3 regions of the Microbacterium sp. 71-36 genome follow, and region 2 is predicted to be linked to each of the others. Evidence: predicted binding sites of a transcription regulator. Region 2 holds the regulator's gene; each other region holds the start of a gene.

Region 1 (7,781 bases), 830 kb from region 2:
CTATACGCCCCTCAGGCGCGGCCGCGCAGGATCAGGTTCCAGTAGACCCACGGCAGGATCCGTCGGTCGGCGATCCAGGTGGAGCGTCGCTCGCGCGACAGCGAGCGCCAGAACGGGATCGTCGGTCGCGGTCGCCCCCACCGATCGAACTCGGCGAACACGACCGTGCCGCGCGAGACGGTGAACGGGACGACGCTGTAGCCGTCGTACCGCGCGGTCGGCGTTCCGCCGCGGAGTGCCGCCCGCAGGTTCCGCGCGAGCACCTTCGCCTGCGGCCGGATGGCTCCCCCGGAGGGCCGGGTGGCGACGCGCGCGGCGTCGCCGAGAGACCACACGTCCGCGAAGCGGCGGTGCCGGAGTGTCTCGGGGTCGATGTCGACGAACCCGTGCGGGTCGTCGGGGTCCGCGAGTCCGCTTCCCGCGATCCACTCCGGTGCGCGCTGCGGCGGGACCGCGTGCAGCACGTCGTACGCGAGCGTCTCCTCGTCGTCGCCGTGACCGATGGTGAGCGTGCGGGAGCCGGCATCCACGCTCCGCACTTCCCGCGAGTACCGCACCTCCACGCCGTACGCGTCGAGCACGCGGCGGAGTTCGCGATCGACGTCCGGGATGCCGAACGGCACGGGGTCCGGCAGCACGAGGATCGCGCGGATGTCGTCGAGGACCCCGAGCGAGCGCCACCAGTCGCACGCGAGGTAGAGCGGCTTCTGCGCGGCGGCGCCGCACGAGGCCGGCTCGGGAGGCTGGGTGAAGACGACCGTGCCGCGGCGCAGGTCGCGCAGCGCGGGCGAGGCCTTCGCGGCGAGGGCGAGGTCGTAGTTCGACACGCCTTCGGGCGCGGCCATCGCCTCCGGGAGCCCCGGAATCGCGTCCCACGCGAGGCGCAGACCCGCCGAGACGATGAGCTGGTCGTAGTCGAGGTGACCGCCGGAGATGAGGTGCACGCGGTGCGCGGCCGGATCCACGGTGAAGACCTCGTCGCGCAGCCAGCGGACGCCCGGTGGGATGACATCGGCTTGCGGGCGCACCGCGCGCGAGGCGCGCGCCGTGCCGCCGGCGATGTGGGACTGCAGCGGGGCGTAGATGTGCGTCGTGCGCGGCTCGATCACCGTGATGTCACCGAGCCGGGCGCGCTGGAGGCGCCCGGCGATCGAGAGACCGGCGTTGCCGCCCCCGATCACGACGATCCGGGGGTTCGCGGTGGGGGAGTCGGGCATGCGGCATCCTTCCGTCCCGGCGAGCACACCCCGATACGGCGCGGGCGGCGACCGCGTTGACAACGGGTCAGCCGATCGGCTCGGTGGCGAGCAGGTCCTCCGGCGGTTCGGGGATCACGTAGAGGCCGGTGGGGGAGTTCGCCACCGTCATCAGGGCCTCCAACCACGCGCGGTTCAGCGCGGGAGGACGTCCGCCGTGGAACTTGAACACGATGCTCGCGCGGGGGTGCAGCCAGACGGACGTGCGTCCGCCCCCGGTGCTCACCTCGTCCTTCCACTGGAAGTAGAACGGCTCGCCGCGGCGCAGCTTGTTGCCGATGACCACCTGCATGTGCGCGAGGAGCCGATCCTCGAAATCGGTCCGGGTGGTCCCCTCGTACACGAACTTCCCCACGAAAGGTCCTCCTCGCCTCGGAACCTCGTCACTGTGCCCGGTCGCGCGGCCGGTGGACGGCATCCCGCACTCTTCGCGCCATCCCGGCACCGGATGCGACATCGGATGCGCCCGCGCGACACCGGTCAGAACATGCGCGCGGTCTGGGCCGGATTGCGCCCGTACATGTCGCGGTAGAACCGGGCGAACCGCGACGGGCTGGAGAACCCCCACCGTCGGGCCACGTCGCTCACGTGATCGCCGCCGTGCTGGAGGTCGCGGTGCGCGGCGGCGAGTCGGACGGTCCGCAGCTGCTGGGAGGGGGTGGTGTCGAGCGCGCGGCGGAAGGCGTGCTGCAGGCCGCGTGTGGAGATCCCGGCGGCCTCGGCGATGTCGTCGATCGTGATCGGCTCGTGGGCGTGCGCGTCGATGTAGGCCAGCGCGCGGCGGACGGTCCGCGGCGCGGCGGCCCGCTGGGCGCTCGTGTCGAGCGCCTCGAGGTACGTCGTGGAGAAGGCGGTCAGCGTCGACATCAGCGCGTGCCGTTCGAGTTCGGCGGCCACGAGCGGCTGGTCGTGGCCGACGGCGAGGGCGGATGCCACGTACCCGAAGCTGCGCTCCCATTGCACGGCGAGGGCTCGGTCGCGTGGGACGGGGTCGATCGAGCGCAGTACGAGGCGGTCCTCGCCCGAGACGGCGCGGGCGACCTGCTCGGCGGAGGTGCGGTCGAAGATGAACGCCCGGACGTTCGCCGTACCGCTCCAGCGGGCCTGAATGGGGCTGTCGCCGGTGAGCCAGGGCTGACGCGCATCGATCGGCTGCCCCTCGGTCATCACGCGGGCGTCGAGGGCGATGAGCTGACACGCCATGATCTGGTCGTCGAGGTGGATGGACGAACGCACGTCGGCGCGGAGCGAGTACTGGACGAGCGAGAAGGCCCCCGTCTCGATCGACGACCAGCGGAACCTCACGCGCCGAGGGTCCACGTGCTCGAGGCGGGCGCTGGGGACGAACTGCTGCCACACCGTCTCGACCTCGTCGGCGCCGGTCGCGTTCACGGTGAGAACGTCCCCCATGTCACCCTCCTCCGCGGCGATCGGTCCGCGGCATCCGGGATATCTTGCCCCCGCGGTGAGGAGGGACGTCCTCGTGGGACGGGGCGCGCGAGGCTTCGGCCTCGGAGCGAAACCGGCGGGGTCGCGTCGGTCGTCGACGCTGTCAAGGGGGCGGGAGGGGTGGCGGGTGGGCGGTGGGATGGGGGAGTCGTCGAGCCGACGACGCGTGCGGACCCGCACGGACGACCGAAAGGATCCCCCATGAGCGACGTCTCGTCCGACCCTGGCATCCCCGCCGCCGCCGATGGCGTGACGGGTGCGCAGCCGCTGCGCGACGGCGACACCTCCATCGAGCCCGATCCCGCGCTCGACCCCGCTCAGGCGGAGTGGGATGCCACCACCGCTCTCGACGAGGGTGCCGACCCCGCCGACCTCGACCCGGCGACCGCGACGGGCGCCGACCCGGCCGAGATCCCCGCCGTCGACGCCGACATCCCGCTCGCGGACGTGCACCCGGAGTCGACCGGCACCGACTCTCAGGGCGAGGACCCGGGCGTGGTCGAGCTCGGCGAGGAAGGACAGGGTGACCTCGCACCCGAGGATCTCTGAGACGCGCGATCCCGCGCTTGCAGTCTCTGGCTAATGGGCGTAGCTTATGGCTATGGACATTAGCCAACTTCAGGTGGACGGCGGTCGACTGGCCGTCGAGGTGCGCGGGACGGGACCCCTCGTGGTGTGCTCGCCCGCGATGGGCGACGAGCGCGACGCGTTCGGACCGTTGGCCGATCGACTGGTCGCCCGCGGCTACCGTGTGGCGCTCGTCGACCTGCGCGGACACGGCGACAGCGACACGACCTTCTCGGACTACGGCGATCAGGCCACGGCGGGCGACCTGCTCGCGGTGGTCGACGCGCTCGGCGGTGGGCCCGCGGTCCTCGCCGGGGCGTCGATGAGCGCCGGCGCCGCGATCATCGCGGCCGGATCGCGACCGGATCTCGTGTCCGGCCTGGTGCTCCTCGGGCCGTTCGCCCGCAACGGCAACCCCGCCATGAGCGCCCTCCTGCGGCTCCTGCTCGCCCGGCCGTGGGGTCCCGCGGTGTGGCGCGGCTACTCCGCATCGTTGTGGCCGGGACTCGGTGCCGGCGCCCGCGAGCGTGCCGCGCACCTGTCGCGGCGGCTGGCGCGGCCCGGACGGTGGGCGGCTTTCGCCCGCACGACGCGCGTCGATCACTCGGTCGTCGCGCCGTTCCTCCCGCGCGTGACGGCCCGTTCGCTCGTCGTGATGGGCGCGTCCGACCCGGACTGGAAGGACCCGGCCGCCGAAGCCGCGTGGCTCGCGGGCGAACTGTCCGCCGAGGTGCAGATCGTCCCCGGTGTCGGCCACGCGCCGATGCTCGAGGCGCCCGACCTCGTCGCCGATCGCGTCTCGTCGTTCCTCGCGGAGGTGAGTGGTGCCGCGGGCCGGGCTTGACGCCGAGGTCGTCGTGCGTCGCGCCACCGAACTCGTGGATGCCGAAGGCGTGGCATCCCTGTCTCTGGCACGCGTCGCGACGGCGCTCGGTGTGGCCGCACCGAGCCTGTACAAGCATGTCGGCGGACTCGGCGATCTGACGGACCGCGTCGCGCTCGCCGCAACCCGGGCGTTCGGTTCGGCGCTCGCGCAGTCGTCCCGCGGGCTGTCTTCGCGCGACGCGCTCGAGTCGCTCGCGGCGGCGTACCGCGGGTTCGCGCGAGAGCGTCCGGGCATGTACGCGCTGGCCCAGCGCGGGGGCGCCGGCCCCGAGTGGGAGGAGGCCGCCGCCGCCCTCGTCGAGGAGATCACACGCGCGCTCGCCGGGTACGGCGCGGCGGCGGCCGACGTGCATCGCATCCGTTACGTGCGCTCCGCTCTGCACGGGTTCACCGATCTCGAGCGGGTCGGCGGCTTCCGTCAGTCGGCGTCGGTCGACGAGACGTTCGCCCGGCTCGTGGACGCCCTGGATGCCGAGCTCTCCCGGCCGACGGAGGAGGAGCGCGCCGCGGACTGACGGTGTCCGGCGTGGTCGGGGCGCCCCACGTCAGTCGTCGGTGCGGAACCCCGCGGGCTTGTGGGTGCCGTCGCAGAACGGCTTGATCGTCGACAGGCCGCAGCGGCACAGGGCGACCGTGCGTCGCCGCCTCTCGATCGGGTTCCCGTCGGCGTCGCGCAGGTCGACGTCGCCCCGCACGAGGAGCGGGCCGTCGGGGTACGCGGTGATCCGCGGTGCCTCCGAGGTCAACGGACCTCCTCCGGGCGCAGCGACGACTCTCCCCGTGACCAGGCGTCGAGCAGGTGCTCGCCGACGCGACCGTCGACGCTGAGGCAGGCCGCGGCACCGAAAAGGATGTCGGGGAGCAGGTCGGGACGGTCCTCGGCGAGGGTGCCCGCGAGATCGCGCGCGGCGATCTGCTCGTGGACGGCGTCGGCCTCGACATGCTCGTCGAAGTAGCCGCAGACGTCGTCGCCGAACCCGAGGCGGCGGAGCCCCTCGGCGTACAGGCGGTTGGGGATCGACGAGGTCATCTCGAAAGCGGCGAGGTGGCCGACGATCGCGCCGAGGAGGCGCCGGTTGAGGCCGAACATCGACATGGCGTTATGGGAGGCGAGCGTCACCGCGGGGACGTCGTCGACGTAGGCGCCGTAAGCGTCGGAGAGGCCGGCTCCGCGGACGGCCCGGGCGAACAGCGCGGCGTGCACGCGTTCGGGGTTGCCGCCGCCGTACTCGTCGGACTGGATCTCGACGAGCGCGGCCTTGGGGCGACCGGTCAGCCGCGGGATCGCCCACGAGTGCGGGTCTGCCTCGCGCAGCGTGTAGATGGTCCGGTGCACGAGGAACTCGTGCGCCTGATCGAGCGACGCCTTCTTCGCGAGGTGGCGCGAAAGGCTCGGGCCGGTGTCGGCGGCGGTCAGCGCGAACAGCGCACGGGCGACGGCATCCGCGGTCGGCGCCGGGAGTTCGGGCTCGGGGAGGCGGGCACGGAGAGCCGCCTCGAACGCCCGCTCGATGACCGCGCGTGTGGCGAGGAGCGAGGGGTCCCACTCGAGTTCCGGGTCGAACGCCGCGATCGATCCGTAGGCCGAGGCGTAGAGCGCGAACAGGGCCAGCTGGATGTCGTCGTCGGTCTCGACGTCGGAGGATGCAGCGACGGCCGCGTCGGCGAGAACCGTGTGGTTCGTGGCCGCGCCCGTGCTGAGGTGGTGCAGGACGGCGGCGCTCACCGGGCCGCGGGGCGTGAAGGGGAGGGCGGGCACGTCATCGGCGTCGACGACGGCCGGCGGGTGGTGGGGGGAGAGGATCGCGGACACCCGGGCACTCTGCGGGCGCCTCGCCGTATCACCGAGCCCCTTGACAAGGGGGAGGGGGCGACCCGGCGGTCGCCCCCTCCCGGCGATCACTGCTCGATCGGCTGCGGGGTGCTCTCGTGGGCCTGGATGAGGTCGTTCCCGTCGTCGGTCGCGACCGCGATCCGACGCGGCTTGGCCTTCTCACTCACCGGAATCGTGACCGACAGCACGCCGTTGCGGTACGCGGCGCTGATGCGCTCGGTGTCGATGCCCTGGCCGAGGTTCAGCTGGCGGACGAACGAGGCGGTCTCGCGCTCGCGGGTGATCCACTTGACGTCGTCGCCCGAGGCGAGCGTGCGCTCGGCGCGGATGGTGAGCAGCTGCCCGTCGACGTCGATGTCGACCGAGCCGGGGTCGACGCCCGGGAGGTCGGCGTTCAGGACGTAGTGGTCGCCGTCGCGGTACAGATCCATCGGCATGCGGCGCGGACCACCGCCGCGGCGGGCGTCGAGGAGCGTGGACGCGAGGCGGTCGAGGTCGCGGAAGGGGTCGTGAGTGGCCATGGTCGTTCTCCTTTTCGATCGGTCCGGATACGCCATCCGGAGAGTTCTCAGAAGTTGAGTGCATCGCGCTCAACTTGATGTCAGATTAGCACTCTCGTGTCGAGAGTGCCAAGAGGTCGGTCCGCCTGCCCCGACCTCTCCCGCGGGGGAGACGCGGTACCGTCATCCCGTGCCCCCCGTCCCCGTCAAGCCGCCGCTCGTGCGGGCGCTCTGGGGCGCGACGCATCCCGGGCCCACGCTCGTCGTCACGACGCTGTCGCTCGCGCTCGGCATCGCCGCGGGTCTCGATCCCGGGCGGCTGATCCTGTTGGTCGTCGCCGTCTTCGCCGGGCAGGTCTCCGTCGGGCTCTCGAACGACGCGATCGACGCGGCCCGCGATGTCGCTGTCGGGCGCACCGACAAGCCGATCGCCCGCGGAGCGGTGACTCCGGAGGGCGCGCTCGGTGTGGCCGTGGCCTCCCTCGTCGTGGCCCTGGCGCTTTCTGTGCCGCTCGGACCGGGGTTCGTCGCCGCCCACGCGATTGCGCTCGCCTCGGCCTGGGCCTACAACGCGGGGCTGAAGTCGACCCCTGTATCGATCGCGCCGTTCCTGCTCAGCTTCGGGCTCTTCCCGTCGTTCGCGACCCTCGCGTCACCGGAGCCGGCGCTCGCCGCGCCGTGGGCGTCCGTGGCGGGGGCGGCGCTCGGTGCGGCCGTGCACCTCACGAACGTCGTCCGCGATCTGGATGACGACCGCGCCACGGGGGTGCGCGGGCTGCCGCACCGCCTCGGTGCCCGTGTCAGCGTGGTCGCCGCCGCAGCGGGCATCGTCCTGGGCGCCGTCGCCGTCTTCGCCGGGTCGGGCGGGGGTGTCGTCGGAGCCGTCTTCTTCGCGGCGGCCGTGCTCGTCGCGGCGGCGACGATCGCCCTCGCCCTGTGGCGTCCACCGGGGCGCGCGGTGTTCCAGCTGACGATGTTCGCGGCGCTCCTGCTGGCCGTACAGCTCGTCGTCACGTGACCCGGCCCGCCGTCCGCGCGGCGGCGTCGAAGTCCATCGCGTAGGCGCGTGTGAACGCCGCCGCCCCCGGGCCGCGGAGCACGGTGCGCAGTGCGAACGACCGTGCGGCGTGTCCGCGGGTCGAGGCACCGCGTCCCAGCATCGTGTTGAGGAACGCCAGGCGCGCCGCGTGCCGAGCCGAAGCGAGCCGCCCCCGTTCCCACGCGGCCCACCCGTCCGGCTCGTCCCCGTGCAGCCATTCGGCCAGCAGCGGCGACAGCGTCAGGGCGTCC
Region 2 (7,781 bases):
GCGTCGAAGGCGTAACCGCCCGCGCCGAAGTCCTCCCGCGTCTCGGGCGGGAGGGTGCGGTCGAGCACGATGTTGGTCAACCCCAGCCCCCGGTCCGGCAGACCGTCGAACCGCCGTGCGAGGAAGCGGTACGCGGCGAGGCCGACGCCGCGGGGAACGGAGGTGCAGGATGCGGCGATGAACGCCGCGACCGGCGGCGGATCCTCGCGACCGACGTACTCGATCGACAGCAGTCCGCCCATCGAGTGCCCCACGAGCAGCACGGGACCGCGGGTCGCGGCATCCCGAACCGCCCGATCGATCGTCGCGAACGCCTCATCCAGCGTGAAGTCCTCGCCGCGGCGGGTGCCGTGCCCGGGCAGATCCACCGCGGTGACCGGATTCCCCCGCTCCCGCAGGTGCGCGACCTGCGCCCGCCACATGGTCGCGGACGTGCGGATGCCGTGCACGAGAACGACCTGGACCGTCATGGCATCCACCCTACGAACGGCGCCTGTGCACCGGCTCGGGGACGGGGATGTCCGCTCCCGCCCGTAGAATCGACGGAACATGTCACCGCGCGCCCTGAAGCCCCTCGAGCCGTCCGCCACCCCGCCGGCGCAGATCCGCAACTTCTGCATCATCGCCCACATCGACCACGGCAAGTCGACGTTGGCCGACCGCATGCTGCAGATCACCGGCGTCGTCGCCGACCGCGACATGCGCGCGCAGTACCTCGACCGCATGGACATCGAGCGCGAGCGCGGCATCACCATCAAGTCGCAGGCCGTGCGCATGCCGTGGGCCGTCGACGGCGAGACGTTCGCCCTGAACATGATCGACACGCCCGGTCACGTCGACTTCACGTACGAGGTCAGTCGCTCGCTCGCCGCGTGCGAGGGCGCGATCCTCCTCGTCGACGCCGCGCAAGGCATCGAGGCCCAGACGCTCGCGAACCTCTACCTCGCGCTCGAGAACGATCTGACGATCATCCCGGTGCTGAACAAGATCGACCTTCCGGCCGCCGACCCCGAGAAGTACGCGGCCGAACTCGCCGGACTCATCGGCGGCAAGCCCGAAGACGTGCTCCGGGTGAGCGGCAAGACCGGCATGGGCGTCGAAGACCTGCTCGACCTCATCGTCGAGAAGATCCCGGCTCCGGTGGGGAAGGCCGACGCCCCCGCCCGCGCCATGATCTTCGACTCCGTGTACGACGCCTACCGCGGTGTCGTGACCTACGTCCGCATGGTCGACGGCGCGCTGTCGCCGCGCGAGCGCATCCAGATGATGTCGACCACCGCGACGCATGAGCTGCTCGAGATCGGCGTCTCCAGCCCCGAGCCCGTACCCACGAGGGGTCTCGGCGTCGGTGAGGTCGGCTACCTCATCACCGGCGTGAAGGACGTGCGGCAGTCGAAGGTCGGCGACACGATCACCAATCACCGCAAGCCCGCCACCGAGGCCCTCGCCGGGTACACCGACCCGAAGCCCATGGTCTTCTCGGGCATCTACCCGATCGACGGCAGCGACTACGCGGAGCTGCGCGAGGCCCTCGACAAGCTGAAGCTCTCGGATGCCTCGCTGCAGTACGAGCCCGAGACCTCGGTCGCGCTGGGCTTCGGCTTCCGCTGCGGGTTCCTGGGGCTCCTGCACCTCGAGATCATCACCGAGCGCCTCTCGCGCGAGTTCGGTCTCGACCTCATCACCACCGCCCCGTCGGTGACGTACGAGGTCACGACCGACACCGGCGAGGTCGTCTCGGTCACCAACCCGAGCGAATACCCCGACGGGCGCGTCGCCGAAGTGTCCGAGCCCATCGTGAAGGTCGGCATCCTGCTTCCGAAGGACTACGTAGGCACGGTCATGGAGCTCTGCCAGTCGCGCCGCGGCACCCTGCTCGGCATGGACTACCTCAGCGAAGACCGCGTCGAGCTCCGCTACAACATGCCGCTCGGCGAGATCGTCTTCGATTTCTTCGACCACCTGAAGTCCCGCACGCAGGGGTACGCGAGCCTCGACTACGAACCGGCCGGTCAGCAGACCGCCGACCTCGTGAAGGTCGACATCCTGCTGCAGGGCGAGAAGGTGGATGCCTTCAGCTCGATCGTCCACCGCGAGAAGGCGTACGGCTACGGCACGATGATGACCGAGCGCCTGCGCAAACTCATCCCGCGGCAGCAGTTCGAAGTGCCCATCCAGGCCGCCATCGGCGCCCGCATCATCGCGCGCGAGAACATCCGCGCGATCCGGAAAGACGTTCTGGCCAAGTGCTACGGCGGTGACATCACCCGCAAGCGCAAGCTGCTCGAGAAGCAGAAGGAAGGCAAGAAGCGCATGAAGATGGTGGGTCGCGTCGAGGTTCCCCAGGAGGCGTTCATCGCCGCCCTGTCCGGCGACGTCGAGACCAAGAAGTAGCGCTCACAACCGAGAGGGGTGGATATGCGCAGGCAGAACTTCACCGACGACACGGTCGACTATGCGGCGGTCGGCGCCACCCAGGCGCACGACCTCATGCAGTATCCGCCCGAGCACTCGGTGCCCGCGGAAGAGGCGTGGCGCATCGGCAGCGGCGAGGAGCGGTTCACCGCCGCCGGCGACCTGTTGCTGTCCTGGGCGCCGCTGCGGTCCGAGGAGCTGAGCATCAGCGACGTGCGCCCGGCCACCGACGGCGGCTACTCGGGTGTGGCTTTCGATGCCGACGGCGCTCCGGTCGCCCCCAGTCGCCTCGAATCCGAGCAGCGGTTCGCGGCCGACGGCACGCCCTTCGTCCGCCCCGGCACGAGCGTCCGCGTCCACGGCAAGGTCGACGGGCACCGGGCCGACGCCCATCTGCGCGTGATCTCGGTGTTCGAGGAGCCGCGACGGGTGGGATACATCCTCGGCACCGTCGGACACTCGATCGTCAGCGGCGAAGAGCTGTTCTCGGTCGAGTGGCGCGACAACGACGAGGTGTGGTTCGTGGTGCGGGCTTTCGACCGTCCCACGGCGCCGTCCTACCGCGTGTTCCTCGGTCTCGTCCGCCGTCGCCGTCGCGCACTGTTCCAGCGGTACCTGCGAGCGATCTCGCCGCTGTACACGTCCTGATGGGCGGACCGCTCCCGCTCGGCGATCCGGCCCCCGTCGACGGACACCTGCCCGACGACCTGTCCATCGATCCCGCCGCGGATTTCGGCGTCTACCTGCACGTGCCGTTCTGCCGTGTCCGGTGCGGCTACTGCGACTTCAACACCTACACCTCGAGCGAGCTGCGGGGGGCGCGGCAGGAGGACTTCGCCGACACGCTCACCGCCGAAGTGCGTCTGGCGGGCGCGGTGATGGATGCCACGGGCGCGCGGCGCGCGGCATCCACCGTGTTCTTCGGAGGCGGGACCCCCACCCTGCTGCCGCCGGGCGACCTCGCACGCATGCTCGGATCGGTCCGGGACGAGTTCGGTATCGCCGACGAAGCCGAGGTCACGGTCGAGGCGAATCCCGACACGGTCGACGACCGCGTCGCCGAGACGCTGGCGGCCGCCGGCGTGACGCGACTGTCGATCGGCATGCAGTCCGCGCAGCCGCACGTCCTGGCGGTGCTCGACCGCACGCACGACCCGCGCAACGTCGCGACCGCGGTGGCATCCGCCCGCCGCGCCGGGCTCGACGTCTCGCTCGATCTCATCTACGGTGCGCCGGGGGAGTCGCTCGACGACTGGCGCGCGTCTCTCGAGACGGCCGCGGGGCTGCGGCCCGATCACGTCTCCGCGTACGCGCTGATCGTCGAGGACGGCACGAAGCTCGCCCGGCAGATCCGTTCGGGCGCGGTGCAGATGCCGGACGACGACCTCCAGGCCGACATGTACGAGCTCGCCGACGACCTGCTCGCCGGCGCCGGCTACGACTGGTACGAGGTGTCGAACTGGGCGACCGACCCCGCCCATCGCTCGCGTCACAACCTCGCCTACTGGCGGGGAACGGACTGGTGGGGCTTCGGCCCCGGGGCGCACAGCCACGTCGCCGGGCTCCGCTGGTGGAACGTCAAGCATCCCGCGGCCTACGCCCAGCGGCTGGCGGCGGGGGAGTCCCCGGCGGCGGCACGCGAGCGGCCCGACGAGACCGCCCGGCGCCTGGAGTCCGTGCTGCTGCGCAGCCGCATCCGCGAGGGCCTGCCGGTGTCCGAGCTGCTCGGCGAGGGCCGGAAGGCCGTGGCATCCCTCATCGCCGACGGTCTCATCGAGGGCGCCGACGCCGTGCGCGGACGCATCGTCCTGACACGTCGTGGACGGCTGCTCGCCGACGCCGTCGTGCGGGCTCTCACCGCCTGAGCGCGCTTCCGACTCGGCGGCGGACAGGTGCTCTAGAATTGGCACTCAGGTGTCCGGAGTGCCAGAAGGAGGGAGCCGGCCATGGTGTCAGAACGCGGCCTGCAGGTGCTCCGCGCGATCGTCCAGGACTACGTCGACACGCGCGAGCCCGTCGGAAGCAAGGCGATCGTCGAACGGCACGCCTTCGGCGTGTCGGCGGCGACGATCCGCAACGACATGGCGCTGCTCGAGGACGAGGACCTCATCGTGGCGCCGCACACGTCGTCCGGCCGCGTGCCCACCGACAAGGGCTACCGCGTCTTCGTCGACCACCTCGCCGAGCTGCGACCGCTGTCGACGGCGCAGCGCAGCGCCATCACCTCTTTCCTCGATGAGGCGGGCGACCTCGACGATCTGCTCTCGCGCACCGTCCGGGCGCTGACGCAGCTGACCGGCCAGGTCGCGATCGTCCAGTACCCCTCGTTCGCCCGCGCCAACCTCTCGCACGTCGAGCTCGTCGCCCTCGGCGGCCCTCGGGTGCTCGTCATCCTCGTCACCGACACCGGACGTGTCTCACAGCGCATCGCGCTCGTGCCGATCGAGCCGACCGAGAGCGACATCGTGCAGTTGCGCGCTCGCGTGGGTGCGCTGCTGGTCGGCCGGAGTGTCGCCGACTGCGCGCAGGCGGTCGCCACGGCCGACGGTCCGCGCACTGGAAACGCTCTCGACGCGATCGCGGATGCGGTGCTGCGCGTCGTCGGGGAGGAACTCGAGGAGTTCCGCCAGGACCGTCTGGTCATGGCCGGCGCGGCGACCCTCGCGAAACGCGAATCCGACTTCCGGGGGAGCATCTACCCGCTCCTCGAAGCCATCGAGGAGCAGGTCACCCTGTTGCGGCTGATGACCGAGATGGTCGCCGACGAGCAGGGCCTCTCGGCGAGCATCGGACGGGAGAACGAACCGTTCGGCCTGGTGGAGGCATCCGTCCTCGCCAGTCGGTACGACGGATCCGCCGGCGGCGCGCGCGTGGGGCTCCTCGGTCCCACGCGGATGGACTACTCCTCCAACCTCGCGGCGGTCCGTGCCGTCGCGCACTACCTGACCCGGATGCTCGAAGACGACGAGACCGCTCGTTGACGGGCACCGCACCGAAACGGATCGACCCCGCATGAGCGGGCAGGAAGGCGACTGTGGCTGACCACTACGAGGTCCTCGGCGTCGAACGCGACGCGAGCCCCGAAGACATCAAGAAGGCGTACCGGCGCCTGGCCCGTCAACTGCACCCCGACGTCAACCCGGGCGCCGACGCGTCCGAGCGGTTCAAGCTCGTCACCCACGCCTACGACGTGCTGAGCGACCCCGAGCAGCGCCGCCGCTACGACATGGGCGGCGACCAGAACGCCTTCGGCGGCGGCGGAGCGGCCGGCTTCGGCGGCTTCAGCGACATCTTCGAGACGTTCTTCGGCGGAGCCCAGGGCGGCGGCGGCCGTGGTCCGCGCCCCCGGTCGCGCCGGGAGCGCGGCCAGGACGCCCTCGTCCGCGTCACTCTGCAGCTGGGCGACGTGGTCTTCGGCGTCCACCGCGACCTCGAGGTCGACACCGCCGTGCTCTGCGAGACCTGTCAGGGCGCGTGCACGCAACCGGGGACCAGCGAGGTGACCTGCGACATCTGCCACGGCTCGGGCCACGTGCAGCGCACGGTCCGCAGCCTCCTCGGCAACGTCGTGACCAGCCAGCCCTGCAGCGTCTGCCAGGGACACGGCACGACCATCCCGTACCCCTGCGGGACGTGCCAGGGCCAGGGCCGTGTGCGGGCGCGCCGCACGGTGTCGGTGGACATCCCCGCCGGTGTCGAGACGGGCCTGCGCCTGCAGCTCCCCGGCTCGGGCGAGGTCGGCCCCGCGGGCGGGCCCAACGGCGACCTGTACCTGGAGATCACGGTCGAGGCGCACGACGCGTTCAGCCGCGAGGGCGACGACCTGCTCGCCACCCTCGAGGTGTCGATGCCGGATGCCATCCTCGGCACCACCACGACGATCGAGTCGCTCGACGGCAGCGTCGACCTCGAGGTGCGGGCGGGCGTGCAGTCCGGCGATGTGCTCACGATCAAGGGCCGCGGCATCACGCCGCTGCGCGGCAGCCAGCGCGGCGACCTGAAAGTCGGCGTGCACGTCGTGACCCCGACCCGTCTGGACCACAAGGAGCGCGCCCTCATCGAGGAGTTCGCCAAGCGGACGAAGGCGCCGGCGCCTCGCCTGGCCGAGCACCAGCAGGGCCTGTTCTCGAAGTTCCGCGACCGCTTCCGGCACTGATCGTGGCGCTGCATTTCGTCACCGACGACGCGTCGGGCGCCGGTGTCGGCGACGTGGTCGTGCTGACCGGACCCGAGGCGCACCACGCCGCCGCGGTGCGCCGCGTCCGCGTCGACGAGCCGGTGACGCTGGGCGACGGCCGCGGGGTGTGGCTCGACGGTGTGGTCACGGCCGCGGCGCCGAAGCAGGTGGACGTTCGGGTCACCGGTCGCGCCGAGATCCCCGCACCGTCCCCCCGCATCGTGCTCGTCCAGGCGCTCGCGAAGGGCGACCGCGATGAGCTCGCGGTGCAGGCGGCGACCGAGCTGGGGGTCGACGTGATCGTGCCCTGGCAGGCCGCGCGGAGCGTGTCGCGATGGGATGCCAAGGCGGAGAAGGGTCTCGCCCGCTGGCGCACGATCGTCCGTGAGGCCGCGAAGCAGGCGCACCGCGCGTGGGTCCCCGAGGTCGAGGGTGTCGCGCGCCTGGCGGATCTGGTCGCGCGGGCGCGCACGGCGAACGTCTTCGTGCTGGAGCCGTCCGCGGTCGAGCGGCTGACCGCCGTGGCATCCGATCCGCTCGACGATCGCGACGTCGTGCTCGTGGTGGGACCCGAAGGAGGGATCGCGCCCGAGGAGCTCGACGCCCTGCGCACGGCCGGCGCGCGCCTGGTGCGCCTCGGCGACACGGTCCTGCGCACGTCGACCGCGGGCGCGGCGGCGATCTCCGTGCTCTCGGCGTCGACCGGCCGCTGGTAGCGGACGACCGCGCCCGGCCCTCTGTCGGACCCCGTCGATAGACTGGATGCCATGACCGAGCCGTCGATCTTCACGCGCATCCTCCAGGGCGAGATCCCCGCCGAGATCGTCGCCGAGACCGAGAACGTCTTCGCGATCCGCGACATCGCGCCGCAGGCGCCGGTTCACCTGCTCGTGATCCCCAAGACCGAGCAGTACCGCAACGTCGTCGAGCTGGCCGCCGGCGACCCCGACCTGCTGACCGAGATCGTGGGATTGGCGAACTCCGTCGCCGCAGAACACGCCGACGGCGACTTCCGGCTCGTCTTCAATACCGGCGCCGCTGCCGGCCAGACGGTCTTCCATGTACACGCCCACGTTCTCGCGGGCGGACTGAACGAAAAGAGCACGGGTGGCTGATTCCCCCGAAGAACCCGTCGTCGAGCGTCTGTACGCCGACGGCGTCGCCATGGTCCAACTCCTCGGCCCGCAGG
Region 3 (7,781 bases), 610 kb from region 2:
GTAGGTGAGACCCAGTTCGCGGAAGTACGGGATGGATTCGCGGATGCCGCGGAGCCCACCGGCGTAGCGGTCGACGTAGCAGACGCCCCCGAGCATGCGTTCGCCCTCGAACCAGTCCGGTGTGCTCGCCCGCTCGCGATCCACGTCCCGGAGTCCCGCCGGTCGCTCGGCCCACGACCGTCGGGCGAGGTCCACCACGGAGGCCAGACGTTCGACGCCGTCGGGGCGGTCGCCGTACAGCCGGCGGAACAGGTCGTGCAGCCGCGGGAGATGCAGCTCGACGTTCGCGAGGAACTCGCGGTCCACTCGCGCGGCGGTCAGAGCGGACAGGATCTCGGCGACGTCATCGGGGCCGGCGGTGAGGTGAGGCACGCGAAAAGCCTCGCGCATCCGGGCCGTCCGGTCCACACCGGCGCGCGGGCACGTACGATCGACGACGGCCCTCGACGCGAGCGGCCGGGGGAGAGGATCCATGTCTCACCGACGATCGCCGGGGATCGCGGTCCTCGGCGCCGTGCTCATCGGGGCGCTGACGGCTCTGCAGGCGCGCGTCAACGGATCGCTCGGCGGCGAGCTCGGCGACGGCGTGCTCGCGGGCGGGATCTCGTTCGGGTCGGGGCTGGTCGTGGTGCTCGCGATCGCCGCGGTGCTGCCCGCGGGGCGCGCCGGGCTGTCGCGTCTGATCGCGGGGGTCCGCGAACGCTCGATCCCGGCATGGATGCTTTTCGGCGGTGCCGCGGGAGCGTTCACCGTCGCCTGTCAGGGCCTCGCCGTGGCCACGATCGGCGTCGCGCTGTTCACGGTCGGCTTCGTCGCGGGCCAGACGACCGGTGGACTGCTGCTGGATCGCTTCGGCCACGGTCCCGCCGGCGTCGTGCCGGTGACCGTTCGCCGGGTCGTCGGCGCGCTGCTCGCGCTCGCCGGTGTGGCCGTGTCGCTCGCGGGCGACCGGGTGGGCGGCATCCCGGTCTGGATGCTCGTCGTGCCCGTGATCGCCGGGGCCGGTGTCGCGTGGCAGCAGGGGACGAACGGGCGCTTGCGCCTGCAGGTGCAGAGCCCCCTCGCGGCGACGGTCGTGAACTTCGCGGGCGGGACGGCGGTGCTCATCGTCGCGGGGCTCGTGCACGTCGCCCTCGTCGGTGCTCCGCGTGCCCTGCCGGCCGACCCCTGGCTGTACCTCGGCGGCGCCATCGGCGTCGTCTACATCTTCTTGTCGTCGGTGATCGTCCAGCGCACCGGCGTTCTCGTGCTGGGCCTCGGATCGGTCGTGGGCCTGCTCACGACCTCGGTGATCCTGGATGCCGTCTGGCCCGCGCCCGCGGCACCGCCGGTGCTCGTGGCCGTGGTGGCGGCGGCGGTGGCGATCAGCGGAGTCGTCGTCGCGGCGGTGCCGTGGGGGAGCCGACGACCCGCGCGCTGATCGCCGCCGCGGGTCAGAGGCGCGCCTCGTCGACCTTCCGACGCTTCTTGCCGCCCGGCATCCGGGACAGGTGCTTCGCGGCATCCACGGTCTTGCGCCGGGTCGGGCGGGAACGCACCGGCTTGCCCCCGACGTACAGCCACCCCAGCAGGACCTCGCCCTTGGCCAGCCCGTGGGCCTTGGCGAGAACCTTGCCGCGGGTGTTGTCGTCGGTGCGCCAGAAGACGCCGAAGCCGGCCTCGTCGAGAGCGAGACTGAGCATGTGGGCGACCCCGGATGCCACGGCCTCCTGCTCCCACGCGGGGATCTTCTTCGAGCTGAGATCGGCCACCACCGCGATGATCAGCGGCGCGCGACGCGGCTTGGAGGAGTACCCCTTCTTGCCGTCGGCCTTGTTCAGAGCGCGCGCGAGGACGTCGCGGTCGGCGCCGCGGATCTCGATGAGCCGCCACGGCCGCAGCGACTTGTGGTCGGCCACGCGTCCGGCCGCGGCGACGAACGCCTCGAGCTCGGGTCCGGTGGGGGCGAGGTCGGTGACCTTCGACCACGACCGGCGGTCGCGCATCGCCTCCAGCGCGCTCATGCCTCGTCGGCGGGGGTGAAGCTGAGCGACAGGGAGTTCATGCAGTAGCGGTCGCCGGTGGGCGTGCCGAAGCCGTCGGGGAAGACGTGACCGAGGTGAGAGCCGCAGTTCGCGCAGCGCACCTCGGTGCGCTGCATGCCGTGACTGTTGTCTTCGATCAGCTCGACCGCTTCGGGGCGCACCGACTCGTAGAAGCTCGGCCACCCGCAGTGCGAGTCGAACTTCGTGCCGCTCTGGAACAGCTCGGCACCGCACGCGGCGCACGTGTAGAGGCCGGCGCGGCTCTCATCGAGCAGCTCGCCGGTCCAGGCGCGCTCGGTGCCGGCCTGGCGCAGCACCGCGTACTGGTCGGGCGTGAGTTCTGCCCGCCACTGGTCGTCGGACTTTTCGACGGCGTAGGTCATGGATGGTCTCCTTCGTCCCCTCCATTGTCGCGTGTCCAGGACCCGCGATGCCCGTCACGGCATAATCGCCGGGATGGACCAGGATGCCGTGACCGCCGTCGTCGCCCGCTACGGACGCTTCGCTCGCGAGGAGGCCCCCGGCCGCTCCCGGGTGTACGAGGAGTGGGCGCGACGGGTCGAGACCGACCCGGACGTGGCCGAGGTCCTGGCGCGGATCCCGGACACGCATCGCCAGCCGCCGCTCGTCTTCGCCGTTCTGCGTCTCCTCGGAGCGCCCATGGACGCGGACGACGCGTGGGCCGCCTGGATCGTCGCGCACGCCGACGTCATCGTCGCGGAGTGCGGGCGGCGCGCCCTGCAGACCAACGAGCCGCTGCGGTGCGCCGCACTGCTCCCCGCGCTGTCGCTCATCGAGGGGCCGATCGCGCTGATCGAGATCGGCGCGAGTGCCGGACTCTGCCTGTACCCGGACCGCTACTCGTATCGTTTCCGGACCCCCGGCGGCGTCGTGAGGAGCCTCGACCCGTCGGACGGGCCGAGCCCGGTGATCCTCGAGTCCGACCTCGAGGGCGATCCGTCCCTGCGCCTCCCCGACGTCGTCTGGCGGGCGGGCATCGACCTGCAGCCGCTCGATGCGCGCGACGAGGGCGACCGTGCCTGGCTCACCGGGCTGGTGTGGCCGGGGGAGGAGGGGCGACGCGAGCGCATCACGGCGGCCCTCGACATCGCTGCCGCCGACCCGCCGCTGCTCCTGGCCGGCGACGGGGCGGCCGCCCTGCCGGACCTCGTCGCCCGCGCCCCGCGCGACGCCACGATCGTGGTGACGACGCCCGGCGTCCTCGTCCATGTCCCGCGCCGTCACCGCGGCGACATCATCGCGGCGGCCCGAACCGCGGGGCGGTGGGTGACCCTGGATGCCGCGGGCCTCCACGAGGCGTGGGCCACGGCTCCTGAGCTGCGTCCCGGGGGCTTCGCCCTCGCGCTCGACGGCGCGGTGCTCGCCAGCGTCGATCCGCTCGGTGCCTGGGTGGCGTGGCATCCGGGATCCGCGTATCGCGCGCAGTAGCGTGGCGTCGTGCCTCTCTCCGACCGCGACCGCGCCTTCCTCGTCTTCGAGGGGGAGTGGCGTCGCCACGGCGGTGCGAAGGAGGAGGCGATCCGCGCGGAGTTCGACCTCTCGCCGGCCCGTTACTACCAGTTGCTGGGGCGTCTGCTCGACGATCCGGCGGCCCTGGCGTCCGACCCCATGCTCGTGCGGCGCCTCCGTCGTCGCCGCGAGGAGGCCGCTGAGCACCACCGCGCGCGCCTCGGGCGCACGGCGTCACGCTGATCGGACGCTCGGGCACCGACCGGTAGCATCGTCCAATGCCCAGATCGACCTTCCCTCGGGATCGCTTCGACGACCTTGCGGACGGTGACGGCCGCGTTGGTGCCCACCGCGCCGAGCGCCCCCGCTCCCGCGGATGGCTCATCTTCCTCTGGGCCACACTGGCCACGATCGTGCTGGTCATCGTGGGGATCTTCGGGGTGCTGGTGGCCTCCGGGCGCATCTCGACGGCTTCCGACCCGGAGCCGACGCCGACCGTTTCCGAGACCACTCCACCGGCCATCGACACCTCTTACTCCGTCGTCGTGCTCAACGGCACCGCCGACGAGGGGCTCGCGGGCAACCTGCGCGATCAGATCGTGGCGCTCGGGTGGTCGGGCGACATCGTCCAGACCGGCGACTCCGACACGACCGACTTCGCGACGACGACCGTGTACTACCGGACACCCGCTGACGAACAGGCCGCGCGCGGCCTCGCTGCCGCGATCGGCGGCGCGGAGGTCGCGCAGAGCGATTTCCTCCAGCCGACGGATGATCCGAACACCTCGGACGACGAGAGCGCCGAGAAGCGCCTGGTCGTGGTGATCGGTCTCGACAGGGCCTCCGAGCCCACCCCCTGAGCCCCCGCGGCGGCGCGTGTTTCCGCGGCGTAAAAAGTTGGATGCCGCCGTGTCAACAATGGCTCCCCGGGCCGGAATCACGCGGTTCCTCGTGCTTACGATGACCTCGTCGTTCAGCAACAGGAGAGTTCGCATGGCCCAGGGCACCGTCAAATGGTTCAACGCCGAGAAGGGTTACGGTTTCATCACCGTGACGGACGGCCAGGACGTCTTCGTCCACTACTCGAACATCGAGATGTCCGGCTTCCGGGTCCTCGAGGAAGGACAGTCCGTGGAGTTCACGGTCGGGTCCGGCCAGAAAGGCCCGCAGGCCGAGTCGGTGCGCCTCATCGCCTGACCTCCCTCCCTTTCCCGCACGCCGCGGTCCCCGCTCTCGGGGGCCGCGGCGTCGTCGTCTCCCGGCGTCTCGCGTGGCTTGCACTCCCCAGGGGCGAGTGCCAGAATGAGTTAGCACTCGCTTTCGTCGAGTGCCAAATCTGGAAGTCACCCGTCCGGGAGGGACGACACACTTATGGCAAAGATCATCGCTTTCGACGAAGAGGCCCGTCGCGGTCTCGAGCGCGGCCTCAACACCCTGGCCGACGCCGTCAAGGTGACCCTGGGCCCCCGCGGTCGCAACGTCGTGCTCGAGAAGAAGTGGGGCGCCCCCACGATCACGAACGACGGTGTCTCGATCGCCAAGGAGATCGAGCTCGACGACCCGTACGAGAAGATCGGCGCCGAGCTGGTCAAGGAGGTCGCCAAGAAGACCGATGACGTCGCCGGTGACGGAACCACCACCGCGACCGTCCTCGCTCAGGCGCTCGTGCGCGAGGGCCTGCGCAACGTCGCGGCCGGCGCCGACCCCATCTCGCTCAAGAAGGGCATCGAGAAGGCCGTCAAGGCCGTCACCGACGAGCTGCTCTCCTCCGCCAAGGAGGTCGAGTCCAAGGAGCAGATCGCCGCGACCGCGTCGATCTCCGCCGCCGACCCCGCGATCGGCGAGCTCATCGCCGAGGCCATCGACAAGGTGGGCAAGGAAGGCGTCGTCACCGTCGAGGAGAGCAACACCTTCGGCACCGAGCTCGAGCTCACCGAGGGCATGCGCTTCGACAAGGGTTACATCAACCCCTACTTCGTCACCGACCCCGAGCGTCAGGAAGCGGTCTTCGAAGACCCGTACATCCTGATCGCGAACCAGAAGATCTCGAACATCAAGGACCTTCTGCCCATCGTCGACAAGGTGATCCAGGAGGGCAAGGAGCTCCTCATCATCGCCGAGGACGTCGAGGGCGAGGCTCTCGCGACGCTCGTGCTCAACAAGATCCGCGGCATCTTCAAGTCGGTCGCCGTCAAGGCTCCCGGCTTCGGCGACCGTCGCAAGGCGCAGCTGCAGGACATCGCGATCCTCACCGGCGGCCAGGTCATCACCGAAGAGGTGGGCCTCAAGCTCGAGAACGCCACCGTCGACCTGCTCGGCCGTGCGCGCAAGGTCATCATCACCAAGGACGAGACGACCATCGTCGAGGGTGCCGGTGACTCCGCGCTGATCGAGGGTCGCGTGACCCAGATCCGCCGCGAGATCGAGAACACCGACAGCGACTACGACCGCGAGAAGCTCCAGGAGCGCCTCGCCAAGCTCGCCGGTGGCGTCGCCGTCATCAAGGCCGGTGCCGCGACCGAGGTGGAGCTCAAGGAGCGCAAGCACCGCATCGAGGACGCCGTGCGCAACGCCAAGGCCGCCGTGGAAGAGGGTGTCGTCGCCGGTGGTGGCGTCGCGCTCATCCAGGCCGGCAAGACGGCGCTGGCGAACCTCGAGCTCGTCGGTGACGAGGCCACGGGTGCGAACATCGTGCGTGTCGCCATCGAGGCTCCGCTGAAGCAGATCGCGCTGAACGCCGGTCTCGAGCCCGGTGTCGTCGCCAACAAGGTCTCCGAGCTGCCCGTCGGCCACGGCCTCAACGCCGCGACCGGTGAGTACGGTGACCTGTTCGCGCAGGGCATCATCGACCCCGCCAAGGTGACCCGCTCCGCGCTGCAGAACGCCGCGTCGATCGCCGGCCTCTTCCTCACCACCGAGGCCGTCGTCGCCGACAAGCCCGAGAAGGCCGCCGCTCCCGCGGGCGACCCGACCGGTGGCATGGACTTCTGATCCACGCCTGAGCGACCAGAGAACGCCCCCTCCTTCGGGAGGGGGCGTTCTCGCGTCCGGGCGCGAGGCCACGAGGCTTCGCCTCCGTGGCCCTGCCGCGGGCTGTTTCGGTCAGTGTTGACTTGGCACGAATGCACGCGTGTGCAGGGTTGGCGCGGGCATTCGCCCGAAGTCAGCGCGGCGCGGCGCGGGCCAGCGTTGCGCGGCGCGGGCCAGGGCAGCACCGCGCGGCCCGTCACCTCCCGGCGGGGCGCGTCACCGCCCGGCGCGGCGGCGCGCGGCGGGTCTACTCGTCGGCGACGTCGGGACGCAGCGCCTCGGGGAGGCGCTCCAACGGCTGGGTCGTGATGAGCGCGTGCTCACTGGCATCCCGGCGCTCCGCGAGCGGCAGCGAGACGCGGAACGTCGCGCCGCCGCCGGGGGTGTCGAGAACTTCGACCTTCCCGTGCAGCAGATCGACGATGGATGCCACGATCGACAGTCCCAGGCCGGAGCCGCCCGTCTCACGGGTGCGCGAGGTGTCGGCCCGCCAGAACCGCTGGAAGATCTGCTCGCGGATCTGTTCCGGCACGCCCTCGCCGTGGTCGATGATCTCGATCCATCCCATGTCGGTCTCGGCATCCACCCCCACCCGCAAGCCGATCGGGGAGTCGTCCGCGGTGAACCGTCGCGCGTTGCCGAGCAGATTCGCGACGACCTGGCGGACCCGGTTCTCGTCGCCCAGGACGATCGGCGCGAGGCTCGTCACGCGTCGGGGCGGCGGGCCCGCATCGGCCGTGCCCCGCGACACGTTCTCGGTCTCCGGCGCGGGAGGCTCGGCGGCATCCCGTCGGCGCCGGAGCCGTGACAGCGTCGCACCGGCGATGGCCATCGCCGAGGTGGTCGGCGCCGTCCGGCGGCGCCCCGATGTCGACGAGCCGTCCTCCGCCGGAAGCTCGGGATCGAGCCTCATGACCGGCAGCACGATGGCGGCGCGACTGGTCGTGTCGTCGACGGTGACCTCGCGTTGCGGGGAGGTCACGCGCAGGTCTAGCGCGGCATCCCGCGCGATGGGACGCAGATCGAGGGTCGTGATGGCCACGTCGCGCCGCTCGTCCAGGCGGGCGAGCGCGAGGAGGTCCTCGACGAGCGCCCCCATGCGGATGGCTTCCTTCTCGATGCGCTCCATCGCCTGGGCGACGTCCTCGTCCGAGCGGATCGCCCCCATGCGGTAGAGCTCGGCGTACCCGCGCATCGTCACGAGGGGGGTGCGCAGTTCGTGGCTCGCGTCGCCGATGAACCGGCGCATCTGCCGGA

What was found. The regulator HrcA, encoded in region 2, represses chaperone genes, less so after heat shock. The targets are predictions, from matches to a motif close to TTNGCACTCGNNNNNNNCGAGTGCNAA.
Region 1: the regulator HrcA is predicted to act here: its motif matches at 6,598-6,624, upstream of BGO45_RS05605 (Hsp20/alpha crystallin family protein).
Region 3: the regulator HrcA is predicted to act here: its motif matches at 4,802-4,828, upstream of groL (chaperonin GroEL).

The regions. Positions count from the first base shown of each region.
Region 1 covers NZ_MKTP01000001.1:1,144,335-1,152,115, reverse strand. Annotated here, with positions in the region: gene BGO45_RS05645 (FAD-dependent oxidoreductase) at 12-1,217, opposite strand; gene BGO45_RS05640 (ATP-dependent DNA ligase) at 1,285-1,611, opposite strand; gene BGO45_RS05635 (helix-turn-helix transcriptional regulator) at 1,737-2,666, opposite strand; gene BGO45_RS05630 (sugar ABC transporter ATPase) at 2,907-3,254, shown strand; gene BGO45_RS05625 (alpha/beta hydrolase) at 3,307-4,116, shown strand; gene BGO45_RS05620 (TetR/AcrR family transcriptional regulator) at 4,130-4,672, shown strand; gene BGO45_RS05615 (CDGSH iron-sulfur domain-containing protein) at 4,703-4,903, opposite strand; gene BGO45_RS05610 (iron-containing redox enzyme family protein) at 4,900-5,868, opposite strand; gene BGO45_RS05605 (Hsp20/alpha crystallin family protein) at 6,057-6,512, opposite strand; gene BGO45_RS05600 (UbiA family prenyltransferase) at 6,682-7,509, shown strand; gene BGO45_RS05595 (NAD(P)/FAD-dependent oxidoreductase) at 7,502-7,781, opposite strand, start outside.
Region 2 covers NZ_MKTP01000001.1:310,945-318,725, reverse strand. Annotated here, with positions in the region: gene BGO45_RS01520 (alpha/beta hydrolase) at 1-470, opposite strand, end outside; gene lepA (translation elongation factor 4) at 550-2,394, shown strand; gene BGO45_RS01510 (DUF1990 family protein) at 2,419-3,063, shown strand; gene hemW (radical SAM family heme chaperone HemW) at 3,063-4,280, shown strand; gene hrcA (heat-inducible transcriptional repressor HrcA) at 4,362-5,396, shown strand; gene dnaJ (molecular chaperone DnaJ) at 5,450-6,571, shown strand; gene BGO45_RS01490 (16S rRNA (uracil(1498)-N(3))-methyltransferase) at 6,574-7,308, shown strand; gene BGO45_RS01485 (HIT domain-containing protein) at 7,360-7,707, shown strand; gene BGO45_RS01480 (PhoH family protein) at 7,757-7,781, shown strand, end outside.
Region 3 covers NZ_MKTP01000001.1:919,221-927,001, reverse strand. Annotated here, with positions in the region: gene BGO45_RS04600 (amylosucrase) at 1-390, opposite strand, end outside; gene BGO45_RS04595 (DMT family transporter) at 473-1,420, shown strand; gene BGO45_RS04590 (nitroreductase family protein) at 1,434-2,003, opposite strand; gene msrB (peptide-methionine (R)-S-oxide reductase MsrB) at 2,000-2,407, opposite strand; gene BGO45_RS04580 (DUF2332 domain-containing protein) at 2,481-3,473, shown strand; gene BGO45_RS04575 (DUF3263 domain-containing protein) at 3,483-3,737, shown strand; gene BGO45_RS04570 (LytR C-terminal domain-containing protein) at 3,773-4,354, shown strand; gene BGO45_RS04565 (cold-shock protein) at 4,488-4,691, shown strand; gene groL (chaperonin GroEL) at 4,866-6,485, shown strand; gene BGO45_RS04555 (cell wall metabolism sensor histidine kinase WalK) at 6,772-7,781, opposite strand, start outside.